2 linked regions of the Solitalea lacus genome follow. The protein of the gene in region 1 binds, or shares a complex with, the protein of each later gene. Links are inferred from orthologs where the notes say so. Each region holds a gene or a part of one and is shown in the gene's direction. Other genes may lie near its edges.

The links.
Region 2: the proteins of tsaE (region 1) and tsaD are in contact, whole or in part, in a crystal structure (PDB 6N9A), measured with the Thermotoga maritima proteins. The link is inferred for Solitalea lacus from one-to-one orthologs. Residues at the interface, in WP_004082108.1 of Thermotoga maritima: Leu37, Gly38, Lys46, Lys57, Val59, Lys60, Ser61, Thr63, Phe64, Thr65, Leu66, Met67, Val69, Pro71, Tyr82, Arg83, Leu84, Asp86, Asp88, Phe89, Asp93, Ile128, Asp130, Glu131, Arg134; in WP_004082750.1 of Thermotoga maritima: Cys10, Asp11, Arg49, His50, Leu82, Gly84, Gly135, Gly136, Glu154, Thr155, Leu156, Asp157, Asp158, Ser159, Glu162, Asp165, Lys166, Arg169, Leu170, Tyr175, Lys213, Thr214, Leu217, Tyr218, Gln221, Arg222, Asn324.

What each region holds. Positions count from the first base shown.
Region 1 is NZ_CP091740.1:565,528-571,635, forward strand. What follows is about bases 1,722-4,611. They hold tsaE (tRNA (adenosine(37)-N6)-threonylcarbamoyltransferase complex ATPase subunit type 1 TsaE), read left to right. Parts: upstream 1,722-2,894; coding sequence 2,895-3,329; downstream 3,330-4,611. Other genes in these bases: L2B55_RS02390 (sensor histidine kinase), read left to right, coding at 1,722-2,840; L2B55_RS02400 (alanine dehydrogenase), read left to right, coding at 3,468-4,611. Outside these bases: gltX (glutamate--tRNA ligase), read right to left, coding at 1-1,436; more of L2B55_RS02390, read left to right, coding at 1,650-1,721; more of L2B55_RS02400, read left to right, coding at 4,612-4,694; L2B55_RS02405 (M15 family metallopeptidase), read left to right, coding at 4,712-5,410; L2B55_RS02410 (aminotransferase class I/II-fold pyridoxal phosphate-dependent enzyme), read right to left, coding at 5,393-6,108. UniProt on the Escherichia coli protein: Required for the formation of a threonylcarbamoyl group on adenosine at position 37 (t(6)A37) in tRNAs that read codons beginning with adenine.
Region 2 is NZ_CP091740.1:1,138,740-1,143,260, reverse strand. The notes cover bases 1-2,913. They hold tsaD (tRNA (adenosine(37)-N6)-threonylcarbamoyltransferase complex transferase subunit TsaD), read left to right. Parts: upstream 1-912; coding sequence 913-1,914; downstream 1,915-2,913. Other genes in these bases: L2B55_RS04865 (TIM-barrel domain-containing protein), read right to left, coding at 2,054-2,913; L2B55_RS04875 (translocation/assembly module TamB domain-containing protein), read right to left, coding at 1-825. Outside these bases: more of L2B55_RS04865, read right to left, coding at 2,914-4,521.

The sequences.
Region 1 (6,108 bases):
GCCGGGCCAAACTTTCCTCCAACAAGCATAATGCGCAATGGAAGCATAATCTCACCAATTTTCAGACCTTTTTCAGTTCCTAAGGCTTTAAAATCGTTTTCTAAATCGGTTGCGTTCCATGATGGAGCCTGCGCAAAAACTGTAATTAACGAGTTGAAGAACCCTGTTTTTTCATCAGTCCATTTAGGTTTAATGCCGTCCAATTCTAAAGTATGCGGGCGACGGAAGAAGAAAGAGGCCTGCTGCCAAAAATCGGGCAATAACACGCAACGGTCTTTTACAAGTGCAGTTACTTTATCCAGGTAATCAACATTGGTAACAGGGACTCCATTGGAATTTAATATTTGTTGAAAATAAGGTCTTAATTCCGTTGTATCGGCTTTCTTAATCCACTCAGCATTGAACCATTTGGCTTTTTCAAAGTCGAATTTAGCGCCGGCTTTTGCAACGCGTTCAATGGAGAATTTCTCAATCATTTCATTTAATGAGAAAAGCTCTTGGTCTGTGCCATCATTCCAACCAAGCATTACCAAAAGGTTGATAAATGCTTCAGGAAGGAAACCCAACTCTCTAAAACCTTTAGTCAAATCGCCCGATTTAGGGTCGGTCCAGTTCATGGCGTAAACGGGGAATCCTAAACGGTCACCATCACGTTTACTCAGTTTACCATTCCCATCAGGTTTTAAAATCAACGGTAAATGTGCCCATAAAGGCATTTCTGATTCCCATCCTAAATATTTCCAAAGTAAAATATGCACTGGAGCAGATGGCAACCACTCCTCTCCTCTAAATGCATGTGATATCTTCATTAAATAATCATCAACCACAACAGCAAGGTGGTACGTCGGCATTCCATCTGCTTTTAATAATACTTTATCGTCAACCAAATTTGTATCGAAACTCACTTCTCCCCTGATCATATCATTGAAAGTTACAGTCTCATTTGCTGGCATTTTAATTCGTATCACATGTGGTACGCCTTGCTCAATGAGAGAAGCAACTTCACTTGGAGAAAGTGAAAGTGAGTTGCGCATTTGATTCCGGAATTCATGGCCATACTGGAAATTTGGAATAGTTTCCCTTTTAGCTGTAAGCTCATCCGTAGTATCAAAGGCATAGTATGCAAAGCCTGCATTTATTAATTGCTCGGCATATTGGCGATAGATAGGTTTGCGTTCGCTTTGGCGGTATGGTGCAAATGGGCCTCCAACTTGAGGACTTTCATCGGGATTCAAACCACACCATTTTAAGCATTCAACAATATATTCTTCTGCTCCCTCTACATAACGGGTTTGGTCAGTGTCTTCAATGCGTAATATGAAATCGCCACCATGATGTTTGGCGAATAAATAATTAAACAAAACCGTGCGCACTCCGCCTAGGTGCAAGCCTCCTGTTGGACTTGGCGCAAAACGAACTCTTACTTTATTTGCCATAAATTTTTATGAGGTGAAAGACATATGCAGATAGGCCTGCCTTTCGGTTTCAAACTGGTGGCAAATATACCGTAAATTATCATGTTGGCGTTTTACAAAGAGGTGCAAATTGTAATTATAGCATTTGAATAAAGAAATAGTTGATACGTCAATTAAAAATTGCTGTTTTTAAGTTGTACTTCACGCAGGTTTTGTAATTTGGCATGAATGAGAATGGATCTTTATAGTCAGAAAAGACGCTGGAAGTTATTGCTATTGATTTTCGCACTTTCCATAGGTGCTATTTCACTTGTTTATACAAATTATTTGGTGAGTATGATGGCTGAAAGCGAGCGAAGGAATGCAGAGTTATGGGCATTTAGTACGAAGCTTAAAAGCGAGGTTGATGATGAGCACTTTCTTGATTTTTTAACTGATGTTCAAAACAAATACGCTCAAATTCCTGCAATTCTTGCTGATTCGGAGGACAAGATTCTTGCGTATAAAGAACTGGATAGTACTAAAACAAATAACCCAAATGATAAGTCGCGCACATATGATCCTTTATATTTTCGTGAACAATTGGAAGTCATGAAGGATCAACACCCCCCTATAAACATAAAGATTGCCACTGGAGAGCAACTCTTTGTATATTATAAAGATTCGCAGTTGTTGACTTCATTGAAATATTATCCATATCGGCAGTTATCCGGTATAACAGTGTTCTTAATCCTGGCTTACCTTGCTTTTAGTTCTTCTCGGCGTTCTGAACAAAACCAGGTTTGGGTTGGAATGGCTAAAGAAACGGCACATCAGCTGGGTACTCCTATTTCTTCAATAATGGCATGGATTGAAATTTTGAAAGAAAAATATGGTCATAAGGATGCAGAATTACTGGATGAAATGGAGAATGATGTCATGCGTCTTGAAATTATTGCCGAACGTTTCTCTAAAATAGGTTCAGCGCCAGTTTTAGAAAAACATAACGTAAAAGAAGTGGTGCGCAATTTTATTAACTACCTTGAGAAGCGGATTACTAAGAAAATCAAGTTTGAAGTAAACGGAGATTCGATAGAGGCCGAATTAAGTGTGCCTCTTTTTGAATGGGTAATTGAGAATTTGTGTAAGAATGCTGTTAATGCCATCGGAACAAATGAAGGGAAGATATCACTCAACGTTTCTCAAAACAAAACTCACGTTTACATAGATGTGACAGATACCGGAACGGGTATTCCAAAGTCTAAATTTGAAACCGTATTCCAGCCTGGATACACTACTCGCAAACGTGGATGGGGACTTGGATTATCGCTAACCCGACGCATTGTTGAAAATTATCATAAAGGCCAGGTGTTTGTTAAGGATTCAGAGCTTGGCAAAGGCACCACTTTCAGGGTGATATTAAATGCAGGGAAGAAGGTAGCTTAACTTTAACCTAAGGTTTTTTATTTTTGATGCAAGAAATTTAGCCGTTCAACACTAATGCTGCAATCACAATCAATTAAAATCGATAATATAAACGCCTTGCCTGATGCTGCCCAACAACTGATAGTTTTTGCAGGTGCTGACAGGGTAATTATTTTTAATGGAGACTTAGGAGCCGGAAAAACTACATTTATCAAAGAAGTTTGTAAAGAATTAGGAGTTGAAGAAATAGTTTCGAGTCCTACGTTTTCATTGGTTAATCAGTATGACGCAGATCATTCTGTAGTTTATCATTTCGACTTTTACCGGCTAAAAAATGAAATGGAAGCGCTTGATATGGGATATGAAGAATATTTTTATAGCGGTAATTACTGTTTTGTTGAGTGGCCCTCAAAAATTCCTAACCTGTTGCCGGAAAACTACACGGAGGTGGTTATCACCGAGATGGAAAATGGAGCAAGGGAATTAAGTTTTATTAAACACACTATTTAATATAGCCGAAATTGGTTTGACTTCATCACTGAGCGAACTAACTATGGGCTTAAATCTAAATTCTTAATTTACGAAACTCATCGCATCTTATAATTTGTTATTTTTGAAAATTAAGGCATTTTAATCAAAAGATAGTTAATGAGTTCTACAGCCATGCAAGGATTTAGTGAAGTTGCAAAACAGGCATTAATGCAACCTCAGGAATCGTTACAAAAACCGAAACATAAAAAACAGGAACTTGTTATTGCCATTCCTCGTGAAACCTCTTTTCAGGAAAAGCGCATTGCTATTACTCCCTCTTCAGTTGAGGTTCTGGTAAGTAATGGGCATGAGGTACATGTAGAAGCAGGCGCTGGAGAAGGTGCTCGTTTTTCTGATAAGAAATACAGCGATGCCGGAGCCAAAATCATCTATGATCGAACGGCATTGTTTCAGTCGGACATTCTAATGAAAGTGGCGCCGCCTTCAATGGCTGAAATTGAGCTAATGAAGCCAGGGCAAACTCTGATTTCAGCTCTAAACCTAGCAAGTCTGAAAGATGAAACTATCAAAGCGTTGATGAATAAAAAACTTACAGCGCTGGGATATGAATATTTGAAAGACGAAGACGGAAGCTTTATGGTAGTTCGTTCCATGAGTGAAATTGTGGGGAACACAGCTATTTTAATTGCTGCTGAGTATTTGAGCAATAGCAAACATGGTAAGGGTATGATGTTTGGCGGTGTTACCGGAATTCCATCAACTGAGGTTGTAATTTTGGGCGCAGGAACTGTTGGAGAATTTGCAGCTCGTGCGGCATTGGCTTTGGGTTGCGAAGTAAAAGTATTTGATGACTCATTGTATCGCTTGCGCCGTTTACTAAGTAGTTTGAACCAAAGGGTGTTTACTTCTGTTATTCAACCTAAGGTACTGCTTAAGGCATTAAAAACTTGCGATGTGGCTATTGGAGCAATCAGAGCTAAAAACGGTTCAGTGCCTTGTGTGGTAAGCGAGGAGATGGTGGCTCAAATGCCGGCTGATTCAATAGTTATTGATGTAAGTATTGACCAGGGTGGATGTTTTGAAACCTCGCATGTTACCAATCATGACAATCCGGTTTTCCTCAAGAATAACGTGATTCACTATGGTGTTCCTAATATTGCATCAAGGGTTGCACGCACGGCGTCCTATGCACTTACCAATATCTTTACTCCTATTTTAACAGATATTGGCGATCATGGAGGTATAAAGAATATGCTGTGGAATAAAGCAGGTGTACGTCATGGCGTATATATTTATCAAGGACATTTGACCAACAAATATTTAGGAGAGCAGTTTAACCTGCCATTTAAAGATCTGGACCTGCTTGTTGCTGCACAAGTGTAACTGTTTACGTTAGGCCTATGAAATTTAAGCTTTTACTTACATTATTCTCCATAGGGTTAGGAAGTGTGTACAGTCAATCTGTTCAGCCTAATAAATATGGGTTGAAAGTTGTTGCAGATACTGTTTTGTATAAACAGGAGTTGAAAATTGATTCGAACAAAGCCTTAATAGACTTGAAAAAAGTTATTCCCAATATTGCACTCGATATACGTTATGCATCTGCCAATAACTTTATGGGAGAGAAGATGTATAGCACTGCTGCAGCATTTGCTCGTTTACCGGTAGCAAAAGCCTTGCAAAATGTTCAGAGGGAGCTGGGTAGCAAAGGTTTGGGGTTGAAAGTTTTTGATGCATATCGCCCTTATACTGTAACGGTTGCTTTTTACGAAAAACAAAAAGATTCAGTCTTTGTGGCTGCCCCTTGGAAAGGCTCAAGGCATAATCGAGGGTGCGCCGTCGACCTGACAGTTATCAACTTAAAGACTGGCAAAGAGCTAAAAATGCCAACACCATTTGACGATTTTACTGAAAAGGCCCATTCGGAATATAAAAACCTCTCGAAGAAAGTGCTTAAAAACCGGGAAATGCTTAAAGAAATTATGTCAAAAAACGGTTTTACAGTTTATAAGGAAGAATGGTGGCATTATGATTTTAATGGCTGGAAGGACTTTGAGTTGACAGATATAAGTTTTGAAGACCTACAAAGGTTTCAGTAAAATATTTAAGTGACTGGCTAAAAATTTAACATCTTCCTCAGTGTGGCAGCTGTTAAGTACTACCCGGGTTATCAATTTACTTTGAAGAGTTGGATATGGAAATGAAGAGATGATAATTTTGTCTGTCAGCAGTTGTGGTGCAACAGAAGTGTTTTCAATATAAAAGACCGGCAAATCCTCGGAGATAAATTTATCTCTGATAGGTTCAGTTAAAATTCTGAATAATTCTGTCAGGTGGGTTAATGTCTTGCGTTGACTAGTGTAAATTTTTTCACTCTTTATAAAGGCATGTAAGTAAGCCGGAATAGGAGGTGAGCTTGCCCCGAAAATCCCTTCAGCTCTAATTTTATTTATGCGATCAGTTGTGCCTGCAATTAGTCCAGCTGGGACACCAAGAGCTTTCCCCATTGAAGTAACCATTATAAGCTCAATGTTAGCTTTCTGAGGTAATTTAGGCCAATGACCTTCCCCTTTTTCTCCAAGTAAGCCAAATCCATGCGAGTCATCGATGACTACTATTAGTTTTAGGTCTGTTGGAAGTTGGCTTAACCAGCTAAGATCATATCGCTTTGCATGAAGAATATTTATTGTATCTAAAAAGATTACGGCTTCAGGGAATTTGTGCCTATGGAGCTCTTCTAAAACATGTGTTGTCCATTGTTCATAAGAATGAGACCGAGAGTGATAGTTCTGAGGTT
Region 2 (4,521 bases), 570 kb from region 1 along the record:
GTTTTTTATTGCAGGTGCAAAGTATGCAATGTCTTTAAAGTCAACATGGGTTTTGCTAAAATTGGCATCCATATAAACCTTGTCAACAAAGTCATTGAAATCACTAATCTTTTTATATCTGAATGCAAGATATTTACTGATTCTACTATTTGGAGTTATAATCTTCAAGTTATTGATTTCAATTTCCTTAGGAGTATACTTAACCCGGCCTGCTAATTTGTTCAGAACAAATCCACACTTTTCATTTGCACTTAAATTCTTTAAATCAGCTAATATTACATCACCATCAATACTTACGTTTTCAGCTTGTAGATTTACCTTTGATGCTCTGATATCGGCATAATCCATGCCTCGTGCCTTTCCTGCATTTTTCTCATCAAAATAGATAAAGGTCAGATTCTTGATATCAATTGAGTTAACCCAAAATTCAAAGGGTTTTGTCGGGACTTTTTTAGTGGTATCGGGTGTTCCACTAAAGTAATTGATAAGGAAACTTAGGTTAGAAGTATTGTTTTTGAAGTCCTTATATGCAAAATGAGCATCATAAAGCTTAAGGTCATCAACTAATATTTTTCGTCCTTTGATATTAAGCTTATTTAAGTCGATCTCAATTAGTCCGGAATACAATAAAGTATCCTTCCTTAGATCTTCAATGTAAAGACCTTCAATAACCACCGATTTTACGAACTTGATATAAAGCCCCTTAATTTCAACACGGGTTTTGAGTTCTTTTGTTAGATATTCGGCACCATACTGAGCAGCTTTGGTTTGAAACCACTTGGTTTGGCCGGCAAAATACAATACCACCAGCAAGATAATAACCAAGCTGAACAAGTATAAAAGCGTTTTGCCTAATATTTTAATAACTTTGCCGATATCTCTTTGTATTATTCTTTAATTATTGAAATAATTATGCCAGTGATCTTAGGAATTGAATCATCATGTGATGAAACATCAGCATCCGTTTGTGTTGATGGTCAAATTTTATCTAATGTGATTGCCAATCAAACTGTTCATGAAGCATTTGGTGGTGTAGTACCCGAACTGGCTTCCCGTGTTCACCAACAAAACATCATTCCCGCTGTCCATAAGGCGATAAGCGACGCTAAAATAAGCAAAAAAGATATAAATGCAGTGGCTTTTACACGCGGTCCGGGCCTTTTAGGCTCTCTTTTGGTGGGCACATCTTTTGCAAAATCTTTCGCCTTGGGGTTAAATATTCCCCTTATCGATGTAAATCATATGCAGGCTCATATTTTGGCTCATTTTATCGATGATCCCAAGCCTCAATTCCCATTTTTATGCCTCACTGTTTCAGGAGGACATACGCAAATAGTTAAAGTAAACGACTATTTTGACATGGAACTCATTGGCCAAACTACCGATGATGCTGCCGGAGAAGCCTTTGATAAGGCAGCTAAGATGTTAGGCTTACCTTATCCCGGCGGGCCATTAATTGACAAGTATGCAAAAGAGGGAAATCCTAATGCTTATCAATTCCCTGAGCCGCAAATTCCTGGGTTAAATTTTAGTTTCAGTGGTTTAAAAACCGCTTTCCTCTATTTTGTAAGAGACAAACAAAAAGAGAACCCAAACTTTTTGGAAGAAAATATGGCCGATGTATGCGCATCAATTCAATACAGGATCATTTCGGTGTTAATTAACAAATTAAAGAAAGCAGTGAAAGAAACGGGGATTAATCAGGTTGCTATTGCAGGAGGTGTTTCAGCAAATTCTGGTTTGAGAAATGCATTGCTTGAGGCCGAAAAAAAATGGAAATGGCAAGTATTTATTCCACAATTTCAATACTGCACAGATAATGCTGCCATGATTGCCATAGTGGGCTATCATAAATACTTAAAAGGAGAATTTGTTGGACAAGAAGTAAGTCCTTTAGCTCGTTGGAGTGTTTAATAAGTTAAACTTTCAACTTTGAGTTAGTATCATGACACTCATTTGCGACTACCATTTCCAACTCAATTATCTCATAAAAACTGCAAGCCTTATGAAGTACTCATAAGGCTTGCAGTTTAATAATGATTGGCAGTCTTAATTAAAATTTAACTGAATTCAATCTTGCATCTATCAGCAAGCCTTCAGCTGCCTTAAGGTCATACTTAATTTTCTTCTTCGCCTTAAAACGTAAAACAAACAAATCTTGTGTACCTTTTAAAGTTTCCTTATTGCCAACGTTCACAAAAGTAGGATATAGCCCTTTTTTACCATCGGTATGTAGTCTGTCATTGGTTAAGTTTTCCATCCCTTTCGTGTTTAGCGTTTTAACGCCTACAAACTCATAATCTAACGAATTATAAGGCAATGCAAAACTCAGGGCGTTTACCGCAGAAAGATTTACACCTTTAACCGTAATTTCTATTACTTCATCCTTATTATAGTCCTGTTTTGGGACCCTTAATTCGAGGCGTCCTCCTACTTTTTCTGTTTTAGTGCCATCTATACCCCCTTCCAATTGAGTTGCCACAACAGAGATATCGTAAGCATCAATAATATCGTTTTTATTGATATCACCATTGCTGATATAACCTTCAAAATCAGCATCCCCTTTCTGTAGTCCGGTATAGTTGATGTAAGAAGTTAAGTCATTACCATCAATTAATCGGTCGTTATTAATATCACCCGGTATATAACTTTCTGTTCCAGGTACTTTAAACACATACAATTCTCTGCCCGAACCGAAGCCTCCAACACCACTGGTAACAGCAATTTTGATGTAACGCGCACTTGGCTGACCGCTAAACGTAAATGTTTTTACATCATTATTACCTTTCCAATCAAACGTTCCAGCATTAGTCCATGTTTCTTTGTTATTACTGTAGTAGATGGTGCCTTTTAATAACACACCATTTCTCCCGCCTGTACGAGGCAAGTATTCAAACCTGTCTAACTGATTAATTGATTTTAAATCGAGCACCATATCAAATGGTACTGACTGTCTATCCCACTTGGTATGCCACGTATTACCTTCATCCAAATCAAAAAGATTTTTAATTTCTTCACCTACTTGGTCTGTGGCAGTTGTCTCACCAGAAATACCCTTAATGGCAAATTGCAACGGGTTAGCGGTAGTTGTTGCGCTAAATTGCTCCCAGTTTGAATAACCATCCTTATTTACCGCACGTATCTTAAACGCATACGTAGTTTCAGGAGATAATTCTTCGAATAATAACATGGTATCTTTAATAGTACTATAATTCATGTCATTAAACATTATCTCGTAGTAATCGGCATTAACTACTTTAGTCCAGGTAGACTTTAATGTATATGGCCCACGGTTTTTATCTGTTACTTTTGCATTAAGCGGGGCTGATAATACACCGGTTTGTACACGTTGTTTATTTAAAGGTTCAAATTTAAATCCTTGAATTTCAACAATTGTACCATTAGCGGAGATATCATTTGGGGCTAATTTTACTAAAAACTGTGGATTTTTAGCAATGGTAACTTTCTCAAATTCACTGCCTTTTGTTGCAAATTGATTTAAGTTTGGGGAAGCATTGTAGTAGTAAACATTTTCTGAATTGATAAAATCACTTAATGATTTTGCTTCTGAAAGTTTTAATTTCTGCTGCCCAATTTTTGCAGAAACATCTTTAGGCTTTTCTGTAACATTAATTCTAAGCTCTGTAGCTTTTGATTTTACAAAACCTTCAAAATTACCTTGTGCCGGTTGAATTGAAATAATTGCGTTACCCTTATCACCAGTCAGTGTTTCAATTACGGTAGAAACACCAGTACCCCATTTGTAGGCCTCACTTACACCGTCATCATCATACTCTGTAAACGAATTTTTTCCACTGGCATAAATTTCATAAGTACGTATTTTATTGTTGATTTCAGAAACGTTATTGCTTGGATTACTCATTGGAATAATAGCTCCGTTTTTTACGAAAACTGGTAATTTCCATATAGGCGCATCGAAATCATTGATAATTCTGTTCCCTTCATATTTTTCTCCAGTGAAATAATCAATCCATGTTCCCTCAGGCAAATAAATACCATTTCTAATATCATTACCTTTTTCATCTGACTTGGTTGCCTGATAAATAGGAGCAATCAAAAAATATGGCCCGTACAAGTACTGATATTTAGTTGCAGCACTATGAGTATACGCATTCGGATACTCAAGGAACATTGCTCTGATTATTGGCAAATCATTTATTGCTTGTTTAGCAATACTATAGGAGTATGGTAAAAGCGCTGATTTTAGCTTTAAATAGTTACGATTAATTGAAGTAGCTGATTCACCAAGAGCTTGCGGGTATTTTTCATTAGCACCCCAACCATCCATATTGAGCTGCATAGGTGTAAAGGTTTTCCATTGGAAATCGCGAATGTTAACTGCTGCATTTCTTCCTCCGAAAATACCATCCATATCTGAAGTGATATTAGGCTGACCGGATAAGCCGGAGCCTATGTAAGTTGGAATATGAAAACGGATATATTCCCAAACACCACCGGTTTGGTCGCCAGTCCAAATAGTAGCATAACGCTGCGTTCCTG